3 regions of the Cetobacterium sp. NK01 genome follow, and region 2 is predicted to be linked to each of the others. Evidence: riboswitches for the same ligand, from Rfam matches in the RefSeq annotation. Region 2 holds a riboswitch; each other region holds the start of a gene.
The links. Region 2 has a riboswitch for cyclic di-GMP ahead of NON08_RS07915 (HD domain-containing phosphohydrolase). Riboswitches for the same ligand answer to the same signal wherever they lie in the genome.
Positions count from the first base shown of each region.

Region 1: another riboswitch for cyclic di-GMP. It lies ahead of NON08_RS09430 (hypothetical protein); the one in region 2 lies ahead of NON08_RS07915 (HD domain-containing phosphohydrolase).
Region 3: another riboswitch for cyclic di-GMP. It lies ahead of NON08_RS06690 (MarR family transcriptional regulator); the one in region 2 lies ahead of NON08_RS07915 (HD domain-containing phosphohydrolase).

Region 1 covers NZ_JANIBO010000002.1:37,331-48,241, forward strand. The annotation lists gene NON08_RS09385 (amidase family protein) at 1-352, shown strand, start outside; gene NON08_RS09390 (phosphotriesterase) at 345-1,226, shown strand; gene NON08_RS09395 (aminotransferase class V-fold PLP-dependent enzyme) at 1,227-2,330, shown strand; gene NON08_RS09400 (YhfX family PLP-dependent enzyme) at 2,332-3,486, shown strand; gene NON08_RS09405 (phosphopentomutase) at 3,490-4,689, shown strand; gene NON08_RS09410 (aminotransferase class I/II-fold pyridoxal phosphate-dependent enzyme) at 4,696-5,841, opposite strand; gene NON08_RS09415 (iron-containing alcohol dehydrogenase family protein) at 5,855-6,898, opposite strand; gene NON08_RS09420 (MetQ/NlpA family ABC transporter substrate-binding protein) at 7,281-8,051, shown strand; gene NON08_RS09425 (transporter substrate-binding domain-containing protein) at 8,070-8,813, shown strand; gene NON08_RS09430 (hypothetical protein) at 8,861-9,181, opposite strand; cyclic di-GMP riboswitch class I at 9,250-9,325, opposite strand; gene NON08_RS09435 (hypothetical protein) at 9,404-9,835, opposite strand; gene NON08_RS09440 (EAL domain-containing protein) at 9,854-10,561, opposite strand; gene NON08_RS09445 (hypothetical protein) at 10,588-10,911, opposite strand, start outside.
Region 2 covers NZ_JANIBO010000001.1:1,630,644-1,641,554, reverse strand. The annotation lists gene NON08_RS07930 (hypothetical protein) at 1-416, opposite strand, end outside; gene NON08_RS07925 (DUF4402 domain-containing protein) at 416-1,252, opposite strand; gene NON08_RS07920 (ABC transporter substrate-binding protein) at 1,273-2,724, opposite strand; gene NON08_RS07915 (HD domain-containing phosphohydrolase) at 2,743-4,851, opposite strand; cyclic di-GMP riboswitch class I at 4,904-4,979, opposite strand; gene guaB (IMP dehydrogenase) at 5,033-6,490, opposite strand; gene purD (phosphoribosylamine--glycine ligase) at 6,570-7,820, opposite strand; gene purH (bifunctional phosphoribosylaminoimidazolecarboxamide formyltransferase/IMP cyclohydrolase) at 7,834-9,363, opposite strand; gene purN (phosphoribosylglycinamide formyltransferase) at 9,369-9,944, opposite strand; gene purM (phosphoribosylformylglycinamidine cyclo-ligase) at 9,938-10,911, opposite strand, start outside.
Region 3 covers NZ_JANIBO010000001.1:1,362,095-1,373,005, reverse strand. The annotation lists gene NON08_RS06730 (LemA family protein) at 1-216, opposite strand, end outside; gene NON08_RS06725 (YbaN family protein) at 307-669, shown strand; gene NON08_RS06720 (CAP domain-containing protein) at 700-1,134, opposite strand; gene speE (polyamine aminopropyltransferase) at 1,200-2,054, opposite strand; gene speD (adenosylmethionine decarboxylase) at 2,056-2,472, opposite strand; gene NON08_RS06705 (helix-turn-helix domain-containing protein) at 2,672-3,211, shown strand; gene NON08_RS06700 (hypothetical protein) at 3,349-4,752, shown strand; gene NON08_RS06695 (hypothetical protein) at 4,830-6,212, shown strand; gene NON08_RS06690 (MarR family transcriptional regulator) at 6,242-6,532, opposite strand; cyclic di-GMP riboswitch class I at 6,646-6,721, opposite strand; gene NON08_RS06685 (cold-shock protein) at 6,856-7,056, opposite strand; gene NON08_RS06680 (hypothetical protein) at 7,274-8,668, shown strand; gene NON08_RS06675 (hypothetical protein) at 8,757-10,151, shown strand; gene NON08_RS06670 (PTS sugar transporter subunit IIC) at 10,539-10,911, shown strand, end outside.

The sequences.
Region 1 (10,911 bases), on a different contig from region 2:
ATATAAAATGTTTATATATCTTGAAAAAAATATAGAGGTTCTAGGTTTAGGAGACTCTGTCTTTGGAGTTATGGGAGAAAAAGCTAATGAAATCCAGAGAGATTCAAATAAGGGATTTTTAAAAGTTTTAAATATGTTAAACTGCTCTGCTATAACTATTCCAACTGAGGATATTGGAACAGCCATAGTTGTAGTTGTACCAGAAGGAAAAAGATATTTAAAATCATTATTAGAAATAGCTAAAATTCTTAGTGAAGATAAAAGACCAAAACTTTATAGAGAGTATTTTCTAAATTATCCATTAAAAAATATAGATAATAGAGATTTTAAAATTTGGAGGGGAAATGATTAAAGATATAACATATATGCATGAACATGTAACAATTGATCTCTCTAAGGAGAAAAATAATATAGATTGTAAGTTAGATACCTTTGATGCTACAAAAGAGGAGTTTTTAAAATTAAAAGAGCTTGGAGTGACAAGAGTTGTAGATGTGAGTAATGTTGGAATTGGTAGAGATGTAGAATATGTTATGAGAATGGAAGAGGCAACAGGATTAGATATATATATGTCTACAGGATATTATAAAGAACCTTTTTTACCAAAAGAGGTTGAAGAGTTAACAGTTGAAAAGTTGGCTCAAAAGATGATAACTGATATCACAGTAGGGATAGATGGAAGAAATAAATGTGCAAAATTTATAGGAGAAATTGGAACAGGATTTGAAATTATAACTGAACTTGAAAAAAAGGTTTTTCACGCAGCGGCAATTGCTCAAAAAGCAACAGGAGTTTTTATAACAACTCATACAAGTTTAGGAAAATTAGGACATGAACAACTAGATTTTTTAGAGAGTTTAGGAGTAGATTTAAGCAAAGTTATCTTAGGTCATACAGCTTTAAAAAATGATTTACCTTATATAAAATCTCTTCTTGAAAGAGGTGTGTATATAGAGTTTGATACTATTGGTAAAAACAGTTATCTTCCTGATGAAACAAGAGTTGAATTTATAAAAACACTTTGTGAAGAGGGATGGAGTGATAGATTAATAATGTCTGTTGATTTAACTAGAAGATCTCATCTGAAAATAAATGGTGGGATCGGTTATGCATACTTAATTGAAAAGTTTGTGCCTATGTTAATAGAGGCAGGAGTAAAAGAGAGCGATTTAAAAAAGATGTTAGTGGAAAATCCAAAAAAAATATTAGGAATTGGGGAGAAATAAATGAAGACATATCCATTGGAATCTATAGGAATAGAGATAGCAAAAGAAAAACAATTTAAAATGATAGATATAATAACAAAGTATTTTCAAGGACATGAGGTTTTAACAAGAGGGGATCTTGGAGTTGTAAAAGGTTTAAATAAACCACTTACTACAGATAAAGCTGAAAAAGTAATAGCAGAGTTTTTTGGTGCAGAAAAAGCAGTTTTAGTTAGAGGTTCTGGAACTGCTGCTATAAAATGGGGACTTTATAGTATCTTAGGTGAAAAAAGTGAGAGAAGAGTATTAGTTCATAAAGCACCAGTTTATCCTACAACAGATGTGACTTTTAAAATGATGGGAATAGAGAAGGTAGAGGCTGACTTTAATAACTTAAAGGATTTAAAAGAGGTATTAAAAAATAACAACTTTGACGCAGCTTTAGTACAGTATACTCGTCAAAAAATTGATGATTCATACGATATTGAAGAGGTTATTAAAGAGATAAAAAAGTATGATATACCAGTTGTTACAGATGATAACTATGCTGTTATGAAAGTTAATAAAATAGGAAGTGAACTAGGAGCTGATTTATCAGCATTTTCAACATTTAAACTTTTAGGTCCTGAAGGAGTTGGATGTGTAGTTGGAAAAAGAGAGTATATTGAAAAAATTGTAAAAAGTAATTACTCTGGTGGTGGACAAGTACAGGGGCACGAGGCTCTTGATGTTTTAAGAGGATTAGTTTATGCACCAGTTTCTTTAGCTATCCAAGGAGAAGTAAATGATAAACTACATACTATATTTAATAGTGGAGAAATAGAGTTTATTAAAGGAGCTTATCTTGTAAATGCCCAATCAAAAGTAATTGTTGTAGAATTAAAAGAGAATATAGCAGAGGATATGTTAGTTTATGCTGAGAAGTTAGGAGCTTTACCAAATCCTGTAGGAGCTGAATCAAAGTATGAGTTTTCTCCACTTTTTTATAGAGTATCAGGAACTTTTAGAGCTGCAGATGCAACTTTAGAAAAGAGAATGATTAGAATAAATCCAAATAGAGCTGGGGTAGAAACAATAGTTAGAATATTAAAAGAGAGCTATAAAATGGCAAAAGAGGTGAAGTAGTATGTTTTTAGATATTGTACAGGAAAAAAATCCTCAATTAATAAAAGCAGCAATAAAACTTCATCAAAGAGGAGAGATATTACCAGATACATATATTTTAGATGTAGATGCTATTTTAGAAAATGGAAAGGCTCTTTGTAAAAAAGCTGAAGAGAATGGTATTAAACTTTATGCAATGACAAAACAATTTGGAAGAGTACCATATTTAGCAAAAAAATTAGTGGAGATAGGATTTGCTGGAATTGTAACTGTTGATTTTAAAGAGGCTTTAGTTATGATGGACAACGGTGTGAAACTGGGAAACGTAGGTCATCTAGTTCAAATTCCAACAGCTCTTGTAGATAAAGTAATAAGACACAATCCTGAAATTATAACTGTTTACTCTTTAGAAAAAATAAAAGAGATTGATGAAGCTGCAAAAAGATATGGAAAAGTCCAAGATATAATGCTAAGAGTTTTAGAAAGAGATAGTAAAATTTATTCAGGTCAAAGTGGTGGCTTTTATTTAGATGAGATAGAGGCAGTTGCTAAAGAGGTTTTAAAATTAGAAAATGTAAAACTAAATGGACTTACATCTTTTCCATGCTTTTTATATAATTGTGACAAAAATATAATAGAGGGAACTAAAAATATTGAAACTATAAAAAAGGCTGAAAAAATATTAAAAGAGATGGGAATATTTGTAAAACAATTAAATATGCCTTCAGCTACATCTTTAGAAAATATGGAAAGTATAAAAAAATATGGTGGAACACATGGTGAACCTGGACATGCTTTAACAGGAACAACACCTTTTAATAGCAAAAATTTACATGGAGAGATTCCAGCAATTTTATATGTTTCTGAAATATCTCATAATTTAGATTATAAATCTTACTGCTATGGAGGTGGACATTATAGAAGATCTGGAATGAGCAGCGTTTTAGTTGGTAAAGATATTAAAGATATGAAAAGGTGTTCAGTAGAAGCTCCAACAATGGAGAGTATAGATTATTATTTTGAAATATCAGGAAATAATCCAGTTGGACAAACAGTTGTAGGAGCTTTTAGAACTCAGATATTTGTTACAAGAAGTAATGTGGCACTAGTTGAAGGGATTAAAAATGAAGAACCTCAAATTATAGGTATTTATGACAGTTTAGGAAGAGAGATATAAATTATGAAAAGATTTGTAGTGTTAGTTTTAGATAGCTTTGGTATTGGAGAGATGGATGATGTAAAAGATGTTCGTCCCCAAGATATTGGAGCTAATACATATAGAAGTGTTTTAAGAGATAATCCAAATTTAAAAATACCTAATTTAGAAAGATTAGGTATAGCTAATGCAGCTAAAATGGAGATTGGGAATGTAAAGTTTTCAAAAGATGCTGTATACGGAAGAGCAAACCTTATGCACTTTTGGTGTGATACTTTCTATGGACATCATGAACTTATGGGAACTTATCCTAAAAAACCTAAAACAGAACCTTTTTCTGAAGCTATAGATGAGGTGGAAAAAGTTTTGAAAAATCACGGATACTCTGTGGAGAGATTTGGTTCTCCAAGAGAAGTTTTAATAGTGAATAATTGTGCTACTATAGGTGATAATTTAGAGGCAGATTTAGGACAAGTTTACAATATAACTGGAGCTTTAGATTTTATAAGTTATGAAAATCTATTAGAGATAGGAAAAATTGTAAGAGGAGTTGTAAAAGTTCCAAGAGTTATAACTTTTGGTGGAAAAAATGTGACAATTGAAGATTTGAAAAATGCGTATGAGTGTAGAGATGGACTTTTTGGAGGAATAAACGCTCCTAAATCTGGAGTTTATAGAAACGGTTATCAAGTTCAACACATGGGATATGGAATAGATAGTGAAGTACAGTTACCTAAAATTTTAGAAGGAGTTGCAAAAACTGTATTTATAGGTAAAGTTGCAGATATAGTTGAAAATCCAAAAGGGAAATCTATATTTTGTGTAGATAGTGCAAAGGTTATGGAGTTATTGATAGAAGAGATAAAATCTAATGAAAATGCTTTTATATGTGCTAATATACAGGAAACAGATTTAGCTGGACACCAAGAGGATCCTTTTAAATATGGAGAGAAACTTGAAGTTGTAGATAGAAACTTAAAAAAGGTTATAGATCTATTAGATGAAGATGATATATTAATAATTACTGCAGATCATGGAAATGATCCAGATATTGGTCATTCTAATCATACAAGAGAAAAAGTTCCAATTTTAATTTATAAAAAAGGTTTAAATGGAATAGATATAGGAGAGAGAGGTTCTCTTTCAGATATTGGTCAAAGTGTAGCTGAATATTTTGAAAGACATTTACCTGACAATGGAGAATCATTTTTAAAAAAGTTGTAGAGAGATCTACAACTTTTTTTCAATTCTATCAAAAGCTTCTTTTAAAACTTCAAGAGAGTTAGAGCAAGCTATTCTAATTGCCTTATCATCTCCAAAAGGTTTACCAGGAATAACTTTAACTTTGAGCGTTTCAAAAAGATAGTCTGAGTACTCAATAGAATTTAGATTAGTTTCACTAATATCTATAAAAATATATATTCCTCCTTGAGGAGCAAAGGCTTTTAAACCATGGATTTTATTGATTCGATTTAAGCAATATTCAACTCTTTCTCTGTAAAGAGGAACAATACTATTTTTAATATGATTTCTATTTTTTAATGCTGCAAGAGCTGCTCTTTGAGATATAGCTGAAGCACTGTAGACAATAACTTCGTTAATTTTTCGAATAGTATCAACAATAGCTTTTGGAGCAACATTATAACCAACTCTCCAACCAGTCATAGCAAAATTTTTAGAAAAGCTACAAACAGAGATTGTTCGATCTTTCATTCCATCTAAAGTGTAAATTGGTATAAAACTATCAGAGTAATCGTAGAAATCATAGATATCATCAGCATAAACAATTAGATCATATTTTTTAGCCAGTTGGCTAACAATTTCTAAACTTTCTAAAGAGTAGCAAACTCCTGTGGGATTAGAAGGAGTATTAATAATAATCCCCTTAGTTTTATTTGTTATAGCTTTTTCTAAATCATTTTTAATAATTTGATAATTATTTTCAATAGTTGTATGAACAATAACTGGAGTTCCTTTGGCCTCTTTTATTTGATCTACATAAACTGGAAAAAAAGGAGCTATGACAATAACCTCATCCTCTGGATTTAAAGTAGCTTGAAGTGCCAAATACATTCCATGACAAGCTCCTGATAACACAATAACTTCATCTAAGTCAATACGATAATTTTCAAATTCAGTTTTATGATATTTTATAATCTCTTTTCGAAGTTCTAAATCTCCCAATGGATCAGTATAATGAGTGTGACCATTTAAAGCATCTTGAAAAGCGGAATTAATAATCAGTTCATCAGTGTGTATATCTAAATCCCCAATCCCTAAATTTATAATACTATTTTTTTCTGATTCATCAATTGACTTAAAAGTTGTTTCCTCTTTATTTTGAAATCTCTTAGCTAAAAATTTTGATCCGTTCATTTTACTTCCCTCCCTATAAATCTCCTTCTAAAATAGTTGTAAATTTTTCTTTAGTAAAATTAAGTGGCATTTCACTTCCTGCAACAGAGTTTAAAATTTTATCAATAATCTCATCTTTTTTTTCTAGATATTCATCTTTAATTACAATCTCTTTAAGACTAGTTGGAAGATTGATTTTTTCATAGAATTTTAAAAGTTTATTAAGCTCCTCGGAATTATTTTCGAGCCTTAATTGAACTAAGATCCCAAAAGCTACAACTTCCCCGTGTAGATGTTCCTCTTCAACACGTTTAATTTTTGTTAAAGCATCAAAAATAGCATGGGCAAGAGCTCCATTGTATTTAAAATCAATAAGATTTGAAACAATACCTGTTGTAACAAGAATTACTCCAACAACCTCTTTGAAATTGTCATCGACTATAGGTGTTGTCAAAGCAAGGTCTCCGTAATTTAACATACTTTCTTTACAAAGATGACTCAGTTTTTCTCCCATAGTAGTATTAAAGTTTAATCTTTTTCCACGAGCTTTAAGATTCATTTCGTAATATTTAGCCAATGTATCTCCAATTCCAGCCCATAAATATTTTTTAGGAGCTAAAATTAGCGTGTTTAAATCTATAAATGTTTTATGAGGAGGTCTTTTTAAAAAGTATAACTCTTGAAACACATGATTTTCCTCATACATTACTGAGATATAAGAAACAGCAGCACAAGTAGAAGCAATAGTTGGAATTGTAAAAAGTGGGATATTTAATTTATCCATCATAACTTTTGAAGCATCTATGGATTTTCCACCTCCAATACCAAGTATTAGATCATAGGTATTATTTTTTAAATTATCTAAAGTTGAGTTAATAATATTATGACAACATTCATTACCATAGTGAACTAAGTGGAAATTTTTATGCTCTAAAATTTTAAAAAATTCAGTTTTTATTGATAAAAGAGATTTCTCTCCATGAATAACTAAGATTTTATTATATTTTTCAATCTCTTTATTTAAAGTGCCCCAAATGTTGTTGTCCATATAAACTTCTGTTAAAATAGATTTTTCCATAAAAATTCCTCCCAGTTAAAATAGATTTAGATAAAATAAAAAAGCTTTTGGTTTCCCAAAAGCTTTAAATAAGAGATTCTTTAATAAAGTTAGTTGGGATATAAGCCTATATTTTTTTAATGCAAACAGGCTTATATCTATATTTCTAGATACAAACCTTAGTTTTAAAATAATACATAAACCAAAACATAGCCCTAACTTTTCTTAAAGACATTTTAAATAACCTCCAAATTTTTTTTATTTGCATCAATATAACATAAAAAAAGATCGTTGTAAACATTTTTTTGAAAAAATTTTTTCAAAAAAAATAAAATAAAAAAAGATTGACAAATTTGTGAAAAATTATTATCATTTTTAAAACATTTATAGCTGGGGGTATTTTATGAAAAGAACATTATTGCTATTAACAATTGTTTCAAATTTGGCTTTTGGAAAAGATGTGTTTAAAATTGGAGCGACTCCAATACCTGCTGGAGAAATTTTAAGTGAAATAAAAGAGGAGTTAGCAAAAGAGGGGTTGAATATAGAAATTGTTGAATTTACAGATTATATAATGCCAAATTTAGCTTTGGCAGATGGATCTTTAGATGCGAATTTTTTTCAACATAAACCATATTTAGCTAATTTTATGAAAGAGAAAAATTTAGATTTAGTTCCTTTAGAAGATATATACGTTCCACCATTAGGAGGATATTCTAAAAAATATAAAAGTTTAGAGGAGTTAAAAGTGGGTGATAAAATAGCTATCCCAAATGATCCAACAAATGCTGGAAGAGCTCTAATCTTACTTCACAATAATGGAGTTATAAAACTATCTAATCCAAAGGATCTTATGGCCACAGAGTTTGATATAGTTGAAAATCCTAAAAAACTAAAGGTTGTTTCTCTTCAAGCTGCACAACTACCAAGAGCTTTAGATGACGTAGACTTAGCAGTTATAAATTGCAATTACGCTTTAGATGCAGGCTTATCTCCTCAAGAAGATTCTTTGATTGTTGAGGGAAAAGAAAGTGCCTATGGAAATGTTGTATCTGTGAGAAAAGGAGACGAAAATAGTAAAGAGATTGCAACTTTAATGAAAGTTCTAAGGAGTGACAAAGTTAGGAATTTTATATTAGAGAAGTATAAAGGAGGAATTATTCCTCTATTCTAAACTATTTTGGAGGTCTTTATGAAAAAAATGTTAAAAGGAATTTTTATAGGGTTAATAGTATTAATTGTTTTTAGTTGCGGTAAAAAAGAACAAAATAACAAAGAGGTAAATGAAAAAGTTTTTGTAATAGGAACTAATGCAGAATATCCACCTTTTGAATACTTAGAAAATGGAAAAATAGTAGGATTAGATCCAGACATAATAGAAGCGATATTTCAAAAGCTTGGATATAAATATAAATGGGTAAATATGGAGTTTGGAGGATTAATATCAGCTCTTCAAACAGGAAAAATAGATGTAGTTATAGCTGGTATGAGTATCACTCCAGAGAGAGCTAAAATGGTTCAGTTTACATCGCCTTATTTAACTTCAAAGGTAGCTTTTATAACAAACAAAAAGAATCCTATAAAAGGTATGGACGATTTAGAAAATAAAAAATATGGAGCAGAGTTAGGAACAACAAAGGAGAATACAGCAAAAAAAATTCATGGATCCACAGTTGTGCCTTTTCAAAATAATACATCGGCTTTACTAGCTTTAAAAAATAATCAAATTGATGGAATTGTTTTAGATGAAAGCGTAGCAGATGAATATGTGAAAAATAATCCTGATTTGATATTAGTGGGAATTTTAGAGGGAGAACCTAAAGCTATTGCATTGAGTAAAAATGAGAAAGAATATGAAAAAATAAATGAAGTACTAATACAATTAGTAAATGATGGTACTATTGAAAAGTTGAAAGAAAAATATAAGGTAAAATAAAAAAGAAAAAAATCCATTCAATAACGAATGGATTTTTTTCTATATTATTAGTTGTACATTACTCTTACAGTAACTTTTCCTTTGAAATTATTTTCTATTGAACTTAAAGCTAATTTTCCATCTATATCTTTTTTATTATATAAATTGATATTATCATTGTGAAGTTCTTTAATATAAACTCTAACTGCTTCCTCTTTAGAATTTTCTAACTTAAAGCTAAGTTCATTAGTGTTAGCTATTTTTTTTATAGCTATTTTTGTAGGAGTTATTAAATTTAATTTTGTATAGATATCAACATTCATATCTTTTGAACTAAAAGTCAAAATAAAATTTAGTATAAAAAAGATAAAGAAACACAAACTCTTCATTTTAATCCCCCTTAAAATTTATTAATAAAATTAATAATAAATTAAAATAAAGTAGTTATACTTCTTTATACTGCAACTGGCTACCATTTTAAAGGCCCTATAGCTTTGCGTCACACAGTTTCCTATGTTTTGCCTTTATTTTAATTTTTACAAATTAATCTACAATAAAATTTTACTATATTGACCTTTTATTTGTCAATAGTAAGGGAATTATTACTTAATTTAGTTTTGACCAGTTATACCTATTCCAATTTCGTTAAATATAATAATATCTTTGTTTAAAATAGATTTAGAGTCATTGGGAAGTTCTTTAAAAATTATATAACTTTTATAGCTTTCATTTTTTTTTAATATATTTCCCTTATTTTTAAACACTAGTTTTATTATTTTTTCCTCTTGTGGTTTTAACATTATAAACTTTGGAAAACATTCAAGCATTAATTCTAAACTATTATTTTGAAATTCTATAGGAGTTTCAAAATATGGAAGGAGTTTAACGGTCTTATTACCATTATTCATTAAGTGAATATTTGTAACAGAGTTATGAGTTAAATTTAGCTCTATTTTCGTAGGGTTTATAGATAAATTAAAGTCAGTTGATAACAAAATCGTAGAAAAAAATAGATAAATTAATAAAAGTTTTATATAAAACACTCTCCTTTTGTTGTTTTATTAAAAAAGCAACTCATTTTCTAAAATAGGTTCCCCAATATAATATCCTTGAATAAAGTCTACTCCAATCTCCTTAATAAAATCAAATTGCTCCTTTGTTTCAATTCCTTCAGTTGTTATTTCATGTTTCATGGTTTTTAAGAGAGCTACAATTCCTCTATAAGTTTCTTTTCCTAAAGGACAATCGATATTGTTTAATAAACTTCGATCTATTTTAACCTTATTAATTTTAGTTTTTAAAAGAGTTTCTAAGCTAGAATTCTCTATAGGGAAATCATCTATTGCAACTTTTATTCCTAATTTATGTAGTTGATTTACTCTGATGATAAGTTTTTCATAATCTAGATTCCCTCGTTCTGTCAATTCAATCTCTAAATTGGATAAATCACATTTTAATAAGTTTATTTTTTCTATAAACTCATCCATCAATATAGTTAAAGGTGATATATTGATTGCAATTTTTTTACCTTTTTTTAAATATTTTTCTATTTTTTTTAAGATTAGAAAATCTAATTGATGTATAATGTCTAATTTTTCCAAAAAATTTATAACTTTAATTGTTGAAATAAGATCATTTTCCTTATTATAAAATCTTGATAATACTTCAAAACTTTTAACCTCTCCCTCTAAAGAATAGATTGGTTGAAAAGCAACTTTTAAAATATCTTCTAAGTTAAATTTTAGAAGATTCTCCAATTGTTTATTCATAAAATCCCCCAATTTTAATATATTTTTTAATAACTATTTAAATAAACATTTAAATGAATTTGTTCTTTATGTTCACCCTCTAAAATGCTATTTTGAGTTTCGATAAGTTGTCCCTCTAAGATAAAATAGCTGTTTTCACCACTATTCTCTATTATTTCATCGCTTATAGAGAAATTTCCAGCTTTGATTATAGAATTACCATTTTTTAAATCCACTTGTGGTTTTGCTAGTTCTAATTTTAATGTATTTCCAGATAAATTTTTTATAGTTATTTTAGAAGTTGCAGTTTTTGAATTATCACCTTTTAAAACAGTTCCAAAATCTAAATCTTCTGCTGATATTAATTCAAA
Region 2 (10,911 bases):
AAATCTGGCTCCAGAACTAATTTTAAATCTTGACTAGACCAAGAAGATTTTTTAAATTTAAAATCGTCCTCTAAAACTTTTATCTCAACATATAAATCTCCATCTATTACAAAACTTTTTCCATTTTTTATCAAAACTTTATATTTTTCATTATCAATTTGAAAATCAACAACTTTTTTTTCTAAATCAAGATTAACTGAATAAACTTCTAAAAAATAAAACAACCCTTTTATAGGTATATATATTTGATCATTTTCAAAGTCATACCTAGCCATAAAAAAGTCATCTTTCAATGCTTTGCTTTTTATTTCTATATATGCCTCATCTAACTCTACCTCTTGAGCTAATAAACCAAATGAAAGAAAAAAGAAAAAAATAGTCACCATACTCAAATAGACTATTTTTATTTTTTTCATCAATCATACCTTACCTTTATTTTCAACTCTCCACTATAATTACCAGGAGAAGCTTTTTTTGTATCTCTTACCTCTCCGACAAATGTAACTCTTCCCTCTCCTCTAGATGTTAATCTAATTTCATAATCTTCATCATCCTTTTTTCCTAACTCGGGACTATATACTTTAACTTTTAAACTACCACTATTATTTTTATTAAATATTTCCACATTTTCTGGATAACTTATCTCAACCTCTCTATTAGGTTCTCCTTCTATTTTTAAATATCCATGAGTCCCTTGGTTAGAAGACATTTTTTGGCCTTGTACACCTACACCTAAATCCATTGGAGTAGTGGAAACTCTTAATCTTCTTATAACATTTAATTCAAGATTAATTTCTATCTCTACCTCTTCATTTTTTTCTTTTCCATCACGTATTACTAAAGTTATTGGTTTCGATCTATATTTTCCACCTAATCTAGTATTACCATTTACGTTAACAGTTGCTATAACTTTTAAATTACATTGACCTTTAGATGAATTTATCATTTGATTATTCTTATCTATATTTGCACTGCCATCAGAAGAAATTAATTCTATATTATTTATTTTAATTAGTTCTTCAATTGTTCCGTTTTCATCAAAAAAATATATATTTCCAAAATTTTCAATTTTATAAGATAGTTCTCTATTTCCAAATCCACTAATTTTAAAAGTACTTGTTGAATACTCTATACGTTGAATCCAATCTCCAATAATTTCTCTATTTACATTTATTTTTGATTTATCTGAATGTATTTTTGCAAAAGTTACTAAATTAAGAACACACAGTAATATCAATATTTTTTTTAGCATATTTCACCCCCTATAATATTTTAATAATTTAATTTTATCTTTTTGCTTTCTAAAATTACTTTTTCTCTATGAACTAATGGAATATACGGTTTATTTTTAGAAATTAAATATACTATCTTATCATATATTTTATCTCTATTTTCTTGCTTCTCCTCATCTTTCAAAATTTCTAAAAATGGTAAAGTTGCATTGTACATCTCTTTATTTCCCATATCATGAACCATTACTTTTCCTAAATTATAAATCAAATATTTTTCATCAAATAGAATATTATAGATAGCTATTTCATAATCTTGTTTTTCCATTTTCATTAAATACGCTTCTTGCTGATAAGGCGTTATATTTACTTGCAGCCCCTTTTCTATTAATTGAGTTTTTAAATTATTTGCAATTTTTAAAGAAATATCATCATTTAGAGTTATTATTTCTATCTTTTCATTTAACAATTTATTTTCTTTTATAATCTCTAATGTATTCTCCTCTTTTATAGTAGATAAGTTGGCTTTAAATAATTTTTTAGGAAAAAATGTATTTGCAATCTCCACATTATAGATATCTTTCACTATTCTTTCTCTGTCTATAATAGAGTCTATAATTTCTCTATTCTTTTTTTTATTAAAAATATTATTCTTATTTCCAAACATAATCGCTATCGTATCTAACTCTTTTGTCTCTATTACATCTGTATTTTCACTAATAACTCCTTCTTTTTTTAGTTCCTTAATTTGTTTTGGACTTAAATCTAAAACTACATCAACAGCTTCATCAAAATATAATAACGCTCTTTTCCTATCACTAACTTCTGATAAAATCTCGATTTTAGAAGGTTTTACATCTTTTCTAAAATACTTATTTTTAGATAGAACAACTTCTTTGTTTGTAATTTTATCCAACTTATACGGCCCAGTTCCATAGATAATTCCATTCACTTCTTTTGTTATAGAACACATATAATATGTTAGCATTGATGTAAATAGCTTGTTTTTTCCCTTTAATTTTATCTCTAATAAATTTTTATCTAACACTTTTACATTTTGAACATCATTGAAGAAATCTTTAAAAACAGCGCTTTCTAACATTCTATCCAACGAACTTTTTACATCTTTAGCTGACATTTTATCTCCATTTTGAAAATAAATATCATCTCTTAATTCAATCTCTAAATTCCTTTCACCGTTCCATGTCCATTTTTGAACTAAATTTGGAACAATCTCACCTTTTTCATTATAATTAAAAAGCGTTTCATAAAGATAATTTACAACTCTTATTGAATACTGATCTTTCATAAAAATAGGATCTATGTTCGTTACTTTTACCGCTTGAACTATTTTCATTTCATCTTTTTCTTCAAAAATTTCCTGTTGAAAATTATCATATTCATTTAATTGAACTTCATCAAAATATATCTCCGATTGTCCAAAAGATAAAGAGATTGTAAAGGTAAATAATATTAGGCATAGATATCTTTTCAATTTTTCACCCTCTTTACACTATTTGTTATTTTTTATTGCAGAATAAAACTCCGTTGCTAGGTCTAATGACTCCTTATTTTCTTCATATATTTTCTCAAACTCTTTGTCATTGTTAACAAATATGTCTACTAATTCTGGATCAAAACTTTTTCCCTTTTCCGCTTTTATAACTTTTAAAGCATCCTCATGAGTTAAAGCATCTCTATGAAATTTTTTCTGTCTCAGCGCATCATAAACATCTACTATTGCTACAATTCTAGCTTCTAGTGGTATATCATCTTTTTCCAGTCCAGAAGGATAGCCTGTTCCATCCCATTTCTCATGATGATATCTCACTATGTTTTCTGCAACACTTCCTAGTTTTAATTTCTTCACCAAATCGTACCCTATATTCACATGCTCTTTAACCTTTTTAAATTCTTCTTCAGTTAATTTAGATGGTTTTTTTAATATTTCTGATGGTATTGCTACTTTTCCAATATCATGTAATGAAGAAAATCTTTTTATATCTTCTTTTGTATCATTAGACAAATTCGCCTTTTCAGATAAAAGAGTCGAATACATTCCTAATCTTTTTACGTGATCTCCTGTATCCTCGTCATTTAATTGATTAGCCATTTCCAAAACTTCTATTAAAGAAAAACTTAACTCCTCTGCTTTTTTTCTATTTTTTTCAGATTTAATTATTAGAATTATCAAAATTATAATAAAAGCAATAACTGGTATCGATATTTTTACAATTAATTTATAATTTTGTGTCACTATAGAATTTTTTAACAAATTATTATCTATTATAGTTTTATCCACTGTAAAGCTTTCTAATATTGTTTCTATTAAATTTGAAAGCTCTCTTTTCTCTTTAGAAATTCCAAAACTAACTCCAAAAGAATCATCTAGTATTCCTGCAACCTTTATTTTATCATCTAAAAAATTATTACTAATTACTCCTGTAAGTATATTAAAATACCCAACTAGATAATCCCCTTTTTGATTTAATAACTTTTCTAATCCTTCTTCATAACTTTCAACTTCTATTATTTCACTGTTTTTTAATACATCTTTTAAATAAACGTAGCTATAATCATCTTTTAAAACTAATACTCTAGTTTTATCTAAGTCTGAAATATTTTGTATAAAACCATCAGACTTTCTATTAGCTACAGATAATTTCATCTCATAATACGGCTTAGTATAATTTATATTTTTGTTATTTTTACTATCTTCTATAGATATCCCTTCTATATCATACTCTCCATCCTTTACAAAATTAAATGGAATACCTATAATTTCTTCCAATTCACGTGAAATATTTATAGTTAAGCCTTGATACTTATTTTTTTGCTCATAATAAAAGGGTAACATAAATTTATCTTTTCCCAATTTCACTTTTATATTTTTATACTTTTCTCTAACTGTCTCATAACTTGGAGTATCCTTTAATAAATATCTATAAAATTCTACTCTATTTTTAGATAAAATTTCTTGTATTTTTTCTCCCTCTAAATTATTTAAAGTGTTTTGAATTTTTTCCTGTATATCTTGTAACCCTTTTTTTATCGCAATCTGTTCATTATATCTAATATTTTCTAACAATTTATAATTTATTTCACCTGAGTTTTTATCATACCAATCTTGAGTTATAAATGCTTCTACTTCTCCACTTTCAAGTTTTTCCAATCCTTCATCGATATTTTTAACTTCTATTTTTTCTAATTCTAAATTCTTATATCTTTCTTGAAACTCTTTTAATCCATGCTGGTTTGGAATATATGCTACTTTTAATTTTTTTATGTTTCTCAAATTTGAAAACATTGAATTTTTATTAACAACAACTCCTACTCTATATATCATAGGGGTATCTATATATTCATATTCCTCTTGACCTTTCTGAGTCTCAATTGTTCTTAATACAACGTCACTATTTTCTTCATCTAATTTTATATCTATTTCCTTGTTATTTAATATATTTGAAAAAAGATCAACATAAACTCCCTGATATTCACCTTCTTCTAAATTTTTATACAAATACATATCTGTCGTATTTGATGGTATTGTTATACTTATATCACTTTGGGAAAAAGTTATATAATTTACAACTATCAAAATTAAAAATATTACTTTTTTCATCGTTCCTCCCTCTAATTTTTTGCAAAAAAAAACTGCAATAGTCCACAAAGACTACTGCAGCTGGCTGCCATTTTAAAGACCCTATAGCTTTGCGTCATAGGGTTTCCCCTACTTTGCCTTATAATATAAAAATTTCTCTTTAATTATAATCAATCACGCTTCTAAAGTCAACATTTTATATCTATTTAGAATAGTTTGGTGCTTCCTTAGTTATAATAATATCGTGTGGATGACTTTCTTTTAAGCCTGCTCCTGTTATTTTTACAAATTTTCCATGAACTTTCAAATCTTCTATTGTAGGTGTTCCACAATACCCCATTCCAGCTCTTACTCCTCCACATAATTGGAATACAACATCTTTCAAGCTTCCTTTATAAGAAACTCTTCCTTCAATTCCTTCTGGCACAAGTTTTTTAGCATCGTTTTGGAAATATCTATCTTTAGATCCTCTTTTCATCGCTGCCATCGAACCCATTCCTACATACACTTTATATCTTCTTCCTTCGTATATAATCTCTTCACCTGGAGCTTCTGTCGTTCCAGCTAAAAGCCCTCCTAGCATAACACAATCTGCTCCTGCTGCTAAAGCTTTTACCATATCTCCAGATAGCTTTATTCCTCCATCTGCAATAACTCCTATTCCTCTTGTTTTACAAACTTCATATACATCATTAACTGCTGATAACTGCGGTACTCCTACTCCTGCTACAACTCTTGTTGTACAAATAGATCCCGGTCCTACTCCTACCTTAACTGCATTCACTCCTGCTTCTATTAAATCTAGAGCTGCTTCAGCTGTTACAATATTTCCACCTATTATATTTAATTTTGGGAAATTTTCTCTAATCTCCTTTATTTTTTGCATAACACCTTTTGAATGTCCATGTGCTGAATCTACTGTTATTATATCTACTCCTGCTTCTACTAAAGCTTTTACTCTCTCTAAAGTATCTGCTCCAACACCTACAGCTCCTCCAACTCTTAATCTTCCTTGAGAATCTTTACATGCAAATGGATACTCAACTAAATTATCTATATCTTTTATTGTTATTAACCCTTTTAATTTCCCATTTTCATCAACTATCGGTAATTTTTCTATCCTATTTTCTAGTAAAATATCTTTTGCTTGATCTAATGTAGTTCCCACAGGAGCTGTTACTAAATTTTCTTTAGTCATTATATCACTTACTAATTGATCCATATCTTTTCTATATTTTAAATCTCTATTTGTTATAATTCCAATTAAAGACCCATCTTCTTCAATTACAGGTAATCCTGATATTTTATATCTTCTCATTATCTCTTCTGCATGCCATACTGTTGAGTCTTTTGTTAAAGTTACTGGGTTTTTTATCATTCCACTTTCGTTTCTTTTTACTCTATCAACTTCTGCAGCTTGGTCTTCTATGCTCATATTCTTATGAATAAACCCTATTCCACCTTGTCTTGCTAAAGCTATAGCCAGATCTCCTTCTGTCACAGTATCCATTGCTGCACTTAAAACTGGAACATTTAATTCGATATCCTTTGTAAGTTTAGTTTTTAAACTTACCTCATGCGGTAATACCTCTGACCTTGCTGGAACTAATAGCACATCATCAAAAGTTATTGCTTCTTTTATTATTTTTCCATTCATCATTTCCTACTGCCTCCAATTTCAATTTTCCAATTTTTAAATAAAGACCTGCACTTTTTTTTAGTATTGTGCAGGTCTTTTTTTATTTATTTTCGTTATTATAGCACATTTTTGAGCCTATGTCATTTCTAAAAAATAATTTTTTGCATTTTATTTTTTTTACATCTAAATATGCATTTTTTTTAGCCTCTTCTAACGTATTACCATAAGCTACTACAGATAGAACTCTTCCTCCATTTGTCTCAACCTTTCCATCTACTTCTCTAGTTCCCATATGAAATATTGTTGAATTTAAATTTTCAGGTATATGTATTTCACAACCTATTGTTGAAGATTTAGGGTAGTTTTCAGAAGCCATAACTACAGCCACTGTATATCTTTTATCCCATTGTAATTCAACACTTTTATTATTCATCAAATCTAATATTGCTTTCACAAAATCAGATTCTAATCTTGGCAAAATTCCTTCTGCCTCAGGGTCTCCAAATCTAGCATTGAATTCTATTGTCTTTACTCCATCTTTCGTTAGCATTATTCCACCAAAAAGAAATCCTTTAAATGGGATTCCATCTTTAACCATTCCTTTTGCCATTGGTTTTAGTATTTTTTCCAAAGTTTCATTTATTACATCCGAATTAATTCTATCAACTGGTGAATAAACTCCCATACCACCAGTATTTGGACCTTTATCATCATCATATGCTCTTTTATGATCTTGAGCAATTTCTAAAGGAATTACTATCTCTCCATTCGTTAAAGCTATAATTGAAAATTCAAACCCATCTAAATATTCTTCTATTACAACTTTATTATTAGGAATACTAAAAGCTATTTTTAGAGCATCTAAAGCTTCCTTTTCTGAAAATGCAACTGTAACCCCTTTTCCAGCCTTTAATCCATCTTCTTTTATAACTATTGGAGCACCTTTTTCTTCCACATATTTTATTGCTTGTTCTAGATCGATAAACGTTTCATAATCTCCAGTGGGTACATCATATTTTTTCATAAGTTCTTTAGCAAACTCTTTACTGGATTCAATTTTTGCAGCTTCTTTTGTAGGTCCAAAAATTTTCAATCCTCTTTTTTCAAATTCATTTACAATTCCTAAGGCAAGAACATTTTCTGGTCCAACAATTGTTAAGTCTACTTTATTTTTTTCTGCAAAATCTGCTAACTCTTCAATTTTTTCTTCTGAAATATCAAGTAATGTACCTAAGTTTTCCATCCCAATATTTCCAGGAGCTATAAATACTTCTTTAACCATATCACTCTCTTTTACTTTCCATGCAATTGCATGTTCTCTTCCACCTTTTCCTACTATAAGAACTTTCATAAACTCCTCCAAATTAATGTTTAAAATGCCTAACCCCTGTAAACACCATAGCTATTCCATATTTATTACATGCTTCTATTGAAAGTGAATCTTTTATTGATCCTCCTGGTTGAATAATTGCTTTTATTCCATATCTTGCAGCTAACTCAACTGTGTCATCCATTGGAAAAAATGCATCAGAAGCTAAGATTGCTCCTTTACATTTTTCTCCTCCTTGTTCTAAAGCTATTTTAGCTGCTCCGACTCTATTCATCTGTCCTGCTCCTATACCTATCGTTTGATTTTCTTTTCCTATAACAATAGCATTTGATTTTACATGCTTAACCACATTCCAATTAAATAATAGCTCCTCTATTTCATCATCTGTTGGTTTTTTCTCGGTAACATATATAAGTTCATTTTTCAATACTTTCATTTCATCAAACTCTTGAACTAATGCTCCATCCATAACAGAAGTTATTTTCATTTTATTTAAGATATCATTTTTCGTATCTAACTCCAGCACTCTTATATTTTTCTTTTTTGTTAAAATTTCTAAAGCTTTTTCTTCATAGCTTGGAGCTATTACAATTTCTAAGAATAGTTGAGAAAGTTGCTCCGCTACTTCAATAGTTATACATGAATTTACAGCAACAATTCCACCAAAAATTGATATTTTATCTGCTTCATAAGCTTTATTCCAAGCTTCTTTGATATTTTTTCCACTACCTACTCCACAAGGATTCATATGTTTTACTGCGACCACAGTAGGTTTATCAAACTCTTTTAATATCTCTAACGCTGCATTAGCATCTTGAATATTATTGTATGATAACTCTTTTCCATGTAATTGTCTTGCGTTCCCTATTGAATATCCTACAAAACTTTTTTTATAAAATCCAGCTTTTTGATGTGGATTCTCTCCATATCTTAAATCTTGTACTTTTTCGTAAGTTACAGTTATTGTTTCTGGGAATTTTTCTTCTACTTTATTTGTTAAATACTCTGCAATTAAAGTATCATATGATGACGTATGTCTAAATACTTTTGCCGCTAATCTCTCTCTCGTTTCTAATAAGGTATCACCATCTTCTTTTAACTCACAAACTACTGTCTTATAATCCTTTGGATCAACTATTACTGTAACTGATTTGTAATTTTTAGCCGCTGATCTTAGCATACTTGGCCCACCTATATCTATATTTTCAATTAACTCTTCATGAGTTACATTTTTTCTAGCTAACGTTTCTTTAAATGGATACAAATTTACAACTACCATATCTATTAAATCTATTTTATTATCTTCTAAAGCTTTTAAATGATTTTTATTATCTCTAACACACAATAATGCTCCATGAACATTTGGATGTAATGTTTTTACTCTTCCATCCATAATTTCTGGAAAACTTGTAATATCCGATATACTTAATGTCTTTATCCCAGCTTCATCTAATGTTTTCTTTGTCCCACCTGTAGAAATTATTTCATATCCTAACTCTACTAACTCTTTACTTAATTCTACTATTCCTGTTTTATCAGATACACTTATTAACGCACGTTTCATCTATATTATTCTCCCTTTTTAAATAACTTTGTTAAAATCATAGGATAAATTCTATGTTCTATTTCATGTATTTTATTTTTAAGATCCTCTAATCCCCATTGAGAGTCTATTTTTAATCTTTCTTGATATATTATCTCCCCTGTATCAACTCCACTATCCACATAATGAATAGTCACTCCTGTTTTACTTGCTCTAGCTTTGTATGCATCTCCAATACCATCTTTTCCTGGAAATTCAGGTAAATAAGCTGGATGGATATTTATTATTTTATTAAAATATTCCTCCAATAATATTGGTGATATTATTCTCATATATCCCGCCAAAACTATGTATTCTATCTTATATTTTTTTAATATATCTATAATCTTCTCTTCAAATTCCATTTTTGTATTATAATCTTTTGGATTAATAAAATAGTATGGTATCCCCAACGACTTTGCTCTTTCTATAGCATATGCACTCTCTTTATCAACAATTAGAACTTTAACTTCGTATCCTTTTCCCTCTCCTGACTTTTGAGCTTCAACTATTCTCTGAAAATTCCCACCATTTCCAGAAGCAAAAACAGCAATTTTTACCATTTTATTTCTACTCCTACTTTTCTATTAACTTCCCCTAATATCATTGGCTTTTCTTGTAACTCTTCTAATTTTTCAACTAATTTATCTAAATTTTCTTTAGATACAACAAATATAAATCCAACTCCCATGTTGAATACATTAAACATCTCTTTTTTAGGAATATTTCCTTTTTCTTCTAAAAATCTAAATACTTGAAGCTCATTTATATTTTTAGAATCGATTTCTACTCCCATTCCCTCAGGTATAATTCTAGGTATATTCTCATAGAATCCGCCACCTGTAACATGGCACATTCCTTTTATATCTATATTTTTTAAAACTTCTTTTACTGTTTTTACATATATTTTTGTTGGTGTTAGTAACTCTTCCCCTAAAGAGTTTTCAAATCCCTCATATATTTTTTTTAAATCTAAATTTGCATCTTTTATTATTTTTCTAACTAAAGAAAAACCGTTTGAATGAACTCCACTAGATGATATTCCTACAAGAACATCCCCTTCTTTTATATCCTTTCCAGTTACTAAATCTTTTTTCTCTACAGCTCCAACTGTAAATCCAGCTATATCATAATGCCCTTCACTATACATTCCAGGCATCTCTGCTGTCTCTCCCCCTATTAATGCACATTCTGACTTAACACATCCATCAGCTACACCTTTTACTATAGCTTCAATTTGTTCTGGATAGTTTTTCCCAACAGCTATATAATCTAAAAAATATAATGGCATTGCACCTTGAACTAAAACATCATTTACACACATAGCCACAACATCTTGACCTATTGTATCGTGTTTATCCATTTCAAATGCTAGCATTAATTTTGTTCCAACACCGTCTGTTCCACTAACTAAAACTGGTTCTTTCATTCCAAGTTCTGATAAATCAAACATTCCACCAAATGCTCCTAAACTATTCATTGCCCCTTTTACTTTAGTTCTTTCAACATGACTTTTAATTCTTCTAACTG
Region 3 (10,911 bases), 270 kb from region 2:
AATAACAGCTTCTAATGTACTACCTTCATAGTTTTTGTATCCTTTTACTGTTTCTACTAAATTTGGTATTAAATCATATCTTTTCTTTAAATAAGCATCAATAGTTGAAAACGCCTCATCTACAAAGTTTCTCTCCTTCACTAATTTGTTATAAACCCCTATAATATAAGCGATTAATATAACTAATATAATTACAAATACTATTCCTAAAATCATAATTTCCTCCCTTTTATTTTTTTCTTTTATGTATTATACTATATTTATTTTTAAATCCTTACCAAAACTTTTTATGTGGAGGTTTTCGCTGTGAAAAGAAAATTTTTTACCTTCTTAGGTTTTATTTTTTTAGCTTTAGGAATTATAGGAGCTTTCCTTCCCATTGTTCCAACAGTCCCTTTTATCTTAGTTGCAGCTTATTTTTTTGAAAGAGGATCTGATAGATTTTATGAATGGTTACTTAATAATAAATATTTTGGCGAACACTTAAAAGATTACAGAATAAATAAAGGAATTACTAAAAAAAATAAAATTATTGGCATAGTATCAACAATTTTTGGTATGACTTTAGGAATGTTTTTTATGCCTTTTATTATTGGAAAAATTTTTCTTTTCTTTATACTTGTAGGGGTTATTTTCCATATTATAAGAGTTGACACAATAAAAAAATAGCAGGTTTTAATAAAAACCTACTATTATTATTTAACTTCCTATAAACATCTGTGTCCATATGTTATTTCCATATTCATCTCTAGAAACTCCCATCTCTTTGAATCTAGGATTTAAAATATTTTTTCTATGCCCGGATGAATTCATCCATGATTTCATAACAAATTCTGGGGTATCCTGTCCTTTGGCTATATTTTCCCCTGCTGTCATATAATCTACATTATATTTTTTCATAAGATCAAATGGAGAGCCATAAACTGGTGATTTATGACTAAAATAACTATTTCTATGCATATCATCTGATTTAATTTTAGCTAATTTATTTAGTTTAGTATTTAATTTCATAGGTTTTAACCCTCTACTAACTCTTTCTTTATTCACCAAATTTAAAATAACCTTTTGATCATCATTCATTGTAAATGTAAGTGTTGTTAAAAGAAAAACCATCACTCCAAGTATTTTTTTCAATTTTGCCTCCCTACTATAGTTTTCTTATAGTATATTTTAGCAAAATCTCTTTTATGTCTCCAAATTTATTTTTCTTCCAATTGTTTTTTTACATAATTTGGTAAAGCAAATGCCGCTTTCTGAATATCTGTATTATAATATTTTGTAGTTAAATTTAAATTATTCCACTCTTCACATTTACAATCTAAAATAGGATTATATTTTTTAGAAGCAAATCCAAATAACCAATGCCCTGATGCATATGTAGGTTGATGAAATTGATAAACTTTTGCAATTGAAAATATATTTTTTATTTTATTATGAGCTTTTTTCATCTCTTGAGAATATCTCTCATAATATGGTGATTCGTGTTGATTTACTAAAATTCCATCCTCTTTTAAAACTCTATAACAATTTTTATAAAACTCTGTTGTAAAAAGGCCTTCTCCCACTGATATTGGATCTGTTGAATCTACGAGAATTAAATCATAGCTATCTTTTGCACACTCCTCTACAAATTTTAAACCATCTTGAAAATAAAGGGTAACTCTTTTATCTTTTAATTTATCAGCTGTAAAAGGAAGGTATTTTTGTGATAATCTTACAACTCTTTCATCAATTTCAACCATATCTATTTTTTCAATAGTTTTATATCTTGTAAGCTCTCTCACAGTTCCTCCATCTCCACCTCCGATAACTAAAACTTTTTTTATATTTAAATTTGTACACATAGGCACGTGAGTTATCATCTCATGATATATAAACTCATCCTTCTCTGTTATCATTATCATTCCATCTAAAGTAAAAAATCTTCCATACTCATCAGATGTAAAAAAATCTATTTTTTGGAAAGGCGTTTCCTCTGAATAAAGATGTTCCTTTACTTTTATTGAAAACTTAGTATCTTTTGACCATCTTTCTGTAAACCATAAATCTAGCATCTTATTCCTCCTCAGGCTTAAAAGTTATTTTTCCTAAATCTTTTTTTGAATAATTTCTTATTTTTTCTACCATTCCTCTTGGCACTTCTATTGATTCACTTCTATCTGATTTAAAAACATCTTCTAAAAACTTAAAAGCTGTCCAAGGGTCTATTTTATCTCCACAAGTAAAGACATCCACTGCTGCATAACCATATTCTGGCCAAGTATGTATAGCTAAATGTGATTCTGAGATAATCACTGCTCCTGATACTCCATAAGGATTAAAATGATGAAATACAGATTGAACTATTGTTGCTTTAGCAATCTCTGCTGCTTCATTCATGTGTTTTTCAATGAGAGTGGGATTTTTTAATATCTCCTCATCGCAGTTATAAAACTCAATTAATATGTGTCTTCCAAGTGTTTCTAATTTCAATTTTCCCTCCTAAAATCAGTTTTTTAATAAAAAATTAAATTTAAATATTAAAATATTAAACTTTTGTTTAAAAAAATATATTTAATATTTAATATTTTTAACTTTTATTACATAATATTCATTTTTTAATTTTTTGTCAATTGCTTTTTTATAGAAAAGATCATATACTATATTATCTATAACTTAAGGAGAGATCTATATGGAAATCGGTAAAAAAATAAAAAGACTAAGACAAGAAAAATATCTTACTCAAGATGAGCTAGCTAGTCGGTGCGAGCTATCTAAAGGTTTTATATCTCAAGTAGAAAGAAATTTAACATCTCCCTCTATTGCCAATTTAGCTGATATACTTGAAGGTCTTGGAACAAATTTAAAAGATTTCTTTAGTGATGATAGTGACGAAAAAATTGTTTTTGATGAGAATGATGCCTTCGAACTTACTGATTCTAAACTAAAATATAAAGTTGAGTGGATTATTCCCAATGCTCAAAAAAATCAAATGGAACCTATTCTTTTGACTTTAGAAGAGGGAGGAAGGTATAAAGAAGAGATTGCCCATGATGGACAAGAGTTCGGTTATGTTTTAAAAGGTGAAATTCTTATTCATTTAGGTGATAAAATTCATAAAGCTAAAAAAGGTGAAGCCTTCTATTACAGCTCTGGAAAAAATCATTACTTATCTAACTGTGGAAAAGGACATGCAAAAATACTGTGGGTTTCTAATCCACCATCATTTTAAAAAATTATATAAAAGATAGTTATTAATCTTATAACTATCTTTTTTATTTATAGAAGATTTTTATATGTATTTTTAGGTTAAATATAAAATTTTTCATATTTTCTTTATTTTTCTTGTATGATATAACCTATAATGGGGTGATTCAAATTAATACAACAAATATAAATATATTAACACTTCTTTCACAAGGAGAGTTTTCTTTAGATGAATTTTCTTTATATTTAAACTTAGAAAAAAAATCTATTTACAAAAATATCAATTCTATTAACTCTTTTTTAAAGGATGAAAAACTTCCTTTAATAGAACTTAATAATACCAATTATTCTCTTAAACTTTCAAAGTTTCAATGGGAAACTCTTTTCAAGCGAAATGATTTCATCACCAGTGATGAGATCGTAGACTACTTATACATAAAATTCATACATAATAAATTTATTAATTTAGAAGCTGAAAAAGAACGATTAGATCTATCTAGAAGTTCAATAATAAGATATTTTAATGAAGTAAAAAGGACATTAGAAAATAATGGATCACAATATGAATATAGTGTAGGAAGAGGACTAAGACTAGCTTTTTTATCTGAAATGGACAAAGCTATTTTTTCAAAAAAATTAGTTAAATTTTTTGTAAAATGTGACTTTTCTTTAAATCATTCTATTTTCATAACTGATTTAATTAAGGATTACAATATAAAGTCTTTACTCAATAAACTCTATACAATATTTAAAACTTTAGATATTCCTACTACGCACTTTATCATATCTTTTTTATGTTCTCTTTATATATCTATAGACGTTTTTGGAGGATTTAACTTTAAAAAAGATTATGATTATAATAAGTATATTAAATTAGAAAAAGTTATAAAAACTACTTTAAAAGATTATAACTCTAACTATCAAAATCAGGTTTTTTTCTTTGTAGTCTCTTTAATAAATAATGATATTAACTTTGAACCAAATATATTAAAAAAAGCTTTAACAGTTATTAATAACTTAAAAGATAAACTAGACTTACATAATTTAGATCCTGTTTTAGAAAAAGTTTTATTAAAAAAATTATGCTTTTCACTTTTTAAACATGATAACTATATTTTTAAAGTTCGAAACATTATAATAAACGACAATGAAAAACTTCTTTTAAATATTTTTGATGATATTTTAGATTATAATAATATAAAGTTATTCTTTTGTGACAAGATATCTATTATTCAAATTTTAACTAAAATAATTGTTGAACATCATAAAAGTTCTCTAAAAAATATTCTTTTATTATTTAACGAAGTCGTTATTTCAGATGATAGATACCTTAAAGATAATCTAGCTGATTATAGTAAAAAATTTAATTTTGATATTGAGTCCACTTTTTTTTATAAATTAAATCCTGAAAATTATAAAAATAAATATGACCTAATTTTAAGTGATGAACCTAGTTTAAATATAAATACTTTAATTGTAAATAGCTTTAATCCTATCCAGATTTTATCTGCTATTAATAGTCATATTTTAGAAAATACTTTAAAAAAACTATGTTCTAATAAATAAAATATTTTTTTGTTTTTGTTTTATTTTTTTGATATAAATGATATACTAGATTGATATTATTTTGAAAGGGATTTAAAATGAAAATAAATATTACAACTACTCATATTAGAATATATCGATTATTAAATTTTCTTCCAGAAAAAAATATAGAGTTCATTGCAAAATTCTTAAAAATGAATAAACAAAATGTAATTTTATATATAAAACAAATTTATCACTATATTGATAATAAAAATTCTAACAACTCATTAGCTAGTATAATTAATGAGATTAATAATAATAAAACTATTTTTAAAACTTTAAAAAAACATCAAATTTTTAGCAAAGATGATCGGATTTTTTATATTATTTTAAAACTGTTAAGAGATTATGATTTAAACCTTAATACTCTATCTATTATCTTCAATGTTTCAAGAAGAACTTTAAATGATGATTTAATAAGTATTAAAAAAAAATTGAAAATTTATAACTTGGAAATATCTAGTATTCCTAGTAAAGGAATTAGTATTTTAGGTGATTGTGATGACCAAAAAATTTGTTCTTTATCGTATCTTTTTAAATTTTTAATTGAAGTTGATGAACTTCCATTTATAATGTCTCAAGATTATTCTGAATTTTTTCAACAAAATATCTATATAAAATTAAATAATGAGATTGATTATTTTACTTATACATTTGATTTTGATATATTTATAAACAATAAAAAATTAATTAAAAGCTTATATATAGTTTATGGTTATGAAAACTCTTTAAATAAAATTAAAACTCTTTCTTTTGAAGAGTTTAAAAAATATTTTCTTGATGTTTTTCCAATGAAAACTATGGAAAGGGCATACAAATTTTTCAAAAATTCACTATTAGGAGATTTTCCAATTAAATATATAAGAATTTTTACTTTAACTTTACAATTTTGCAATGGAACATTAAAAAAAGATGGTGTTTCACTAAAAAAAGAAAACCTGAAATTAAAAGAACTTTTTTTAAAAAATGTCTCTTTCAGTGTATCTGAAGATAATTTTTTTGAAAAATTTTTAAATAGAGTTAATACAGCAAGTAAAGAAAGTTCTTTCTTAGGTATGTTTGATCTTTCATTTTTAAATCTATCTTTAGATAATAAAATTAAATTTGAATGTGCTGCTCTTTTTTTAGAATTAAAAAAAATATATTTTAATATTCAACTATCTAATATTATTTTTCTTTATCTTTGGAATTTAAATAAAAGTAATATTTCAGAACTTACTGATACTATTGTTGTTTTTAAAGAAATTCCTAAGTTTTTACATCCTATTATTCAAAATACTTTCTTTATAAAAGAAAACATTCGAATATCTAAATTTATAATGGAGTCTGAATTAGATTCTTATATATCAAATGATGAAAATCTATCAGTTATAACTTTTGAAAAACTAAAAGTTATAAATCGTTACCCTTTTATAAAACAATATTCTTTACCCATATAAAAATGTAACCTCTATAAAAATTATAGAGGTTATATTTTTAATATTTGCATTAATTTTATTCTACTACATAGATCTTTTCCCATTTTTGTTGGATGAAGTCTAAAAACTCTTTTATCATCAAATGTTCCATATTTTTGAATTAAATTTTTCTCTTCTAATTTTTTTATACAAATTGATACTGAACCCTTTGATAGTTCTATCCCCTTTGTCAATTCGCATAATGTTATCCCTGGGTTTTCATTTATTCTTCTCAATATCTTTTCATGCGTGGAATTAATATGATATTTATTTAACTCCTTTTTTATCTCTGTTTTATGCATAATACAACACCCCTAATTATTTAATCTATATCTATTTATATTATAGATATTTTTTATTTCCTTCTTTAAAATATTTTTTCAAAAAAAAAACACTTACCCCTTGATTAAAGAATAAGTGCAACTGGCTACCATTTTAAAGGCCCTATAGCTTTGCGTCCTATGATTTCTCATAGTTTGCCGTATATTTTTATTTTTTATATTATATCTACTTACATCTTTTTCTGCAATACTTTTTTTAATTAGAATATAACTTAAAAACAATAATAAATAAAAAAGATGGAATAAATCCATCCTTTTTTATATTTTATTATTAGGATTAGGTGCTAGTTAGCTTGAACCTCTTTTGCTAAAGGTCCTTTATCTCCACTTTCAATTTTGAAAGATACGTTTTGTCCCTCTTCTAAAAATCTGAATCCATCACCAATGATTCCTGAAAAGTGTACAAAGTAATCTTTTCCCTCTTCACAAGTTACAAATCCAAATCCTTTCTCTTTGTTAAACCATTTTACTGTTCCTTTTGTCATAATTCTGTTCCCCTCCGCATTTATAAAAGCTTTATAGAGATTTAATTAATCTCTTATATGCATTTATAGTATCATATATAATCTATAAATTAAATATTTCAATTTTTCTTTTTAGAGAAGCAAAAGTGATATATTGGATCTTTAGTCATTTTTATAGTGTTACTATTCTAATCTTGCTCTATCTATGATAAACTATTATAGTCGGGGGGTGGTATTAATGAATACAACAGCTGCTAATGTTCTAAAAGTTTTATCTCAAAATGAGATGTCTATTGATGATATGCAACTGTATTTTAACGTTGAGCGAAGCTCAATTATCAAAACAATTACACAACTTAATGAGTTTTTAGAATCAATTGAACTTCCTATTATTTCAAAATTTCATGACATTTATTTTTTAAAACTAACACCTAAAGAACTAGAGATAGTTTTTGAAAATTTTACAATTTTAACTTTTGATGAAAAAATTGATTATCTTTTTATTAAATTTATTTCCACTGGGTTTTTAAATTTAGAAAGAGAAAAAGAGATTTTAGATATTTCAAGAAGCACTATTTTAAGATCCTTTCAAAATGTTAAAGATGAATTTTCAAAGAATGGAAGTACCTATGAATATAACCATGGAAAAGGCCTTGTTTTAAAAGAACTCTCACTTAAAGATAAACAAAATTTTTATAAAAAGCTTATGAAACTTTTTATTGAGGAGGATATTCTTGTTCCTGCAAGAAAAAATCTTTTAAATACAATTAAACCATTTGATACAAAAGAACGACTTTCTCAACTTTATCCTATACTTAAAAACTCTAATATTTCTATTAACTATTTTTTACTCTCTTTTATATGCTCTTTAGAAATTTGTATAAATATTTTTGGAGGATTTAATTTTATTGATAAATCAAATTTAACTTTAGATAAGTTTAAAGAGATTAGAGAAAATATAGATACTTTTGGTCCAGAGTTTAATGAAGAGTTTAAAAATCAACTTTCTCATTTTTTAACGAATCTTTATTTGGAAAAGGGAATTTTAGAAAATAGTATAAAAAGTATTTGTTTTAATCTCATTGAATCTATTAAATTGAAATTTAAAATAGATATAAAAAATAAAGAGCTTGAAAAAATGCTTTTTAATAAGTTATATCTTTCATTTTTTAAATATAATAATAAAATTATAAAAATTATTAATGTATCGTTTAATAAGCCACACAAATTTATTTTAAATAATTTTGAATCTATTTTAAAAGATTTTAATTATGATTTGTATTTAGTTGATAAGTTTATGATTGTTTATGCTATTAGAAGAATTATTATAGATGAAAACTTTTCTAATATAAAAAATGTGTTACTTCTTTTTAACGAAGTTGCTGCTACTGATCAGATTATTTTTAAAAAATCTCTTAGAGTATTTCTTCCTAATATCAACTTTGATGTTGAAGCTACTTTTTTTCATAAAAAAAATATTATCCAAAATCATGAAAACTATGATATCATTATTAGTGACAGTAACATTGTCTCTAATGTAGAAGTTGTTGAATATTATAGTACTATTAATGTTCATGATATTTTAGAAAATCACGCTTTAACAAGTGGTTTAAAAAAATTAAACAATAATTAAACATAAAAGAACACTTTTTCAGGTGTTCTTTTTTAAGTTTTATTCTTATTAAAGATATGATACACTATTTCATGTAGGAGGTGGTTCAATGAATACAACAGCTGCTAATATTTTAAAGATTTTATCACAAACTGAAATGTCTGTAGAAGATATGCACCTGTATTTAAACGTTGAAAAAAATGCCATTTTAAAAACAATTTCGCAAATTAATGATTTTTTAGAGTCTATTGATTTACCGAAAATTGAAAAAAAAGAGGATATTTTTTATTTAATTCTCACAAAAGATCAGTGGAGAACATTATTTAATAATTTTAATGTCTTAACTGCAGAGGAGCGAATAGACTATCTCTATATTAAATTTATTGCTCACGGTTTTTTAAATTTAGAAAAAGAAAAAGAAATTTTAGATCTATCTAGAAGTACTATTCTTAGATGTTTTCAAAGCGTTAAAGATGAATTTTTAAAAAATGGTACTAGATATGAATACCTTCATGGTAAAGGACTTCTCATAACTGAATTGAGTTTTGCTGATAAGAAAATTTTTCATAGAAAAGTCATGAAACTTTTCATTGAAGAGGATATTCTTGTTCCTCCATTAAGATCTCTTTTAGAGGACGTTAAAAGCTTCGACACTAAGACTAGATTATCTCAAATTTATCCTATACTTAAGTTTTCAGATGTGTCTATAAACTATTTTCTTTTTGCATTTTTATATTCATTAGAAATTTGTTCAGAACTTTTTGAAGAGTCTCTTTATAGAAATGAAGATTATGAACAAACTAAAGAGTTTAAAAATATAAAGCTTTTAGTCAATAAATATGGTAAAGACTTTAGTCCAAAATATAAAGAAAATCTTACTTTTTTCCTTACAGCAATAATTCTAAATTATTATTATATTGATTGTGACAATAAACAAAAAGCTCTAGACATTTTAGAAGTTTTAAAAGATGAGTTTAAAATTTCTAATCTAAATAAAGATTTAGAAAAAATGTTATTCCACAATATCTATCTTGGTTTTTTTAAGTTTGAAAATAAAATAATAGATTTTAAGAATACATATTTTGATGAAGGAGAAAAAATTCTTTTAGATAAATTAAATCTAGTTTTACAAAAATACTCTTATGATTTCTTTTTAGGGGATAAATTTTCAGTCGTTTTTGCTTTAAAAAGAGCTCTAATAGAGGAAAATTTTAGCAATATTAAAAATGTTTTATTTTTATTTAATGAGGTCAATGCTAACCATTACAGCTTATTTAAAAAAAGTTTAAATAAACTTATTCCTAATATAAATTTTGATTTAGAAGCTTCTTTTTTTCATAAAAAAAATCTTCTTACAAACTGTAGCAATTACGATTTAATTATCAGTGATGAAAAAGTTAATTCTAATGTTTTTGTTATAGATTTTTATTGTAATTCTAAAGTCCAGGGGATTTTAGAAGAAAAAGCCTTTAATATAGGTCTTAACAAGTTTTGTCAACTATAATAATCTCATGGTGACTGTTATATAATAGTCACCTTTTTTTATTTTTGAAAATATTTTTTCAAAAATATGTTTACAACAATATTTTTTTATGTTATATTTATGCAAATAAAAAAATTCGGAGGTTAATAAGATGTCTTTAAGAAATTTTAGAGCTATATTTTGGTTTACATATTATTTTAAAACTAAGGTTTATATCTAGCACTATAGATATGAGCCTATTTGTATTAAAAAAATATAGGCTTATATCCCAACTTTATTAAAGACACTTTCAGTATAAAGCTTTTGGGAAACCAAAAGCTTTTTTATTTTATCAAAATTAAGTCTATTGATAAATATGACAAAACTGAATTGTTTTAAATATAATTAATAATATAGGACGGTGAAGAAATGAAAACAAAAGAACTAATGTTTAAAATATTAAATGGTATGAGTTTAGGTATTGTTGCAACTTTAATCCCTTCTGCAATTCTTGGAGAAATTGCTAAAAGTTTAAATTTAATGAATCTATTAAATTTAACTAAAATTTCAACAAGTTTGCTTCCATTTGCAATTGGAACTGGTGTTTCATATCAACTTAGTTTTACTCCTCTAGAAAGTATTTGTGTTTCAGTTGCTACTTTTATTGGATCAGGAGTTGTATCCTTTACAAATGGTAGTATTGTTCTAACAGGAACTGGGGATGTTGTAAATGCTGGTGTTACAGCTTTTATTGCTTCTTTAGCTATCTACTTTTTCAGACAAAAAGTTAAAAGTTTAAGTA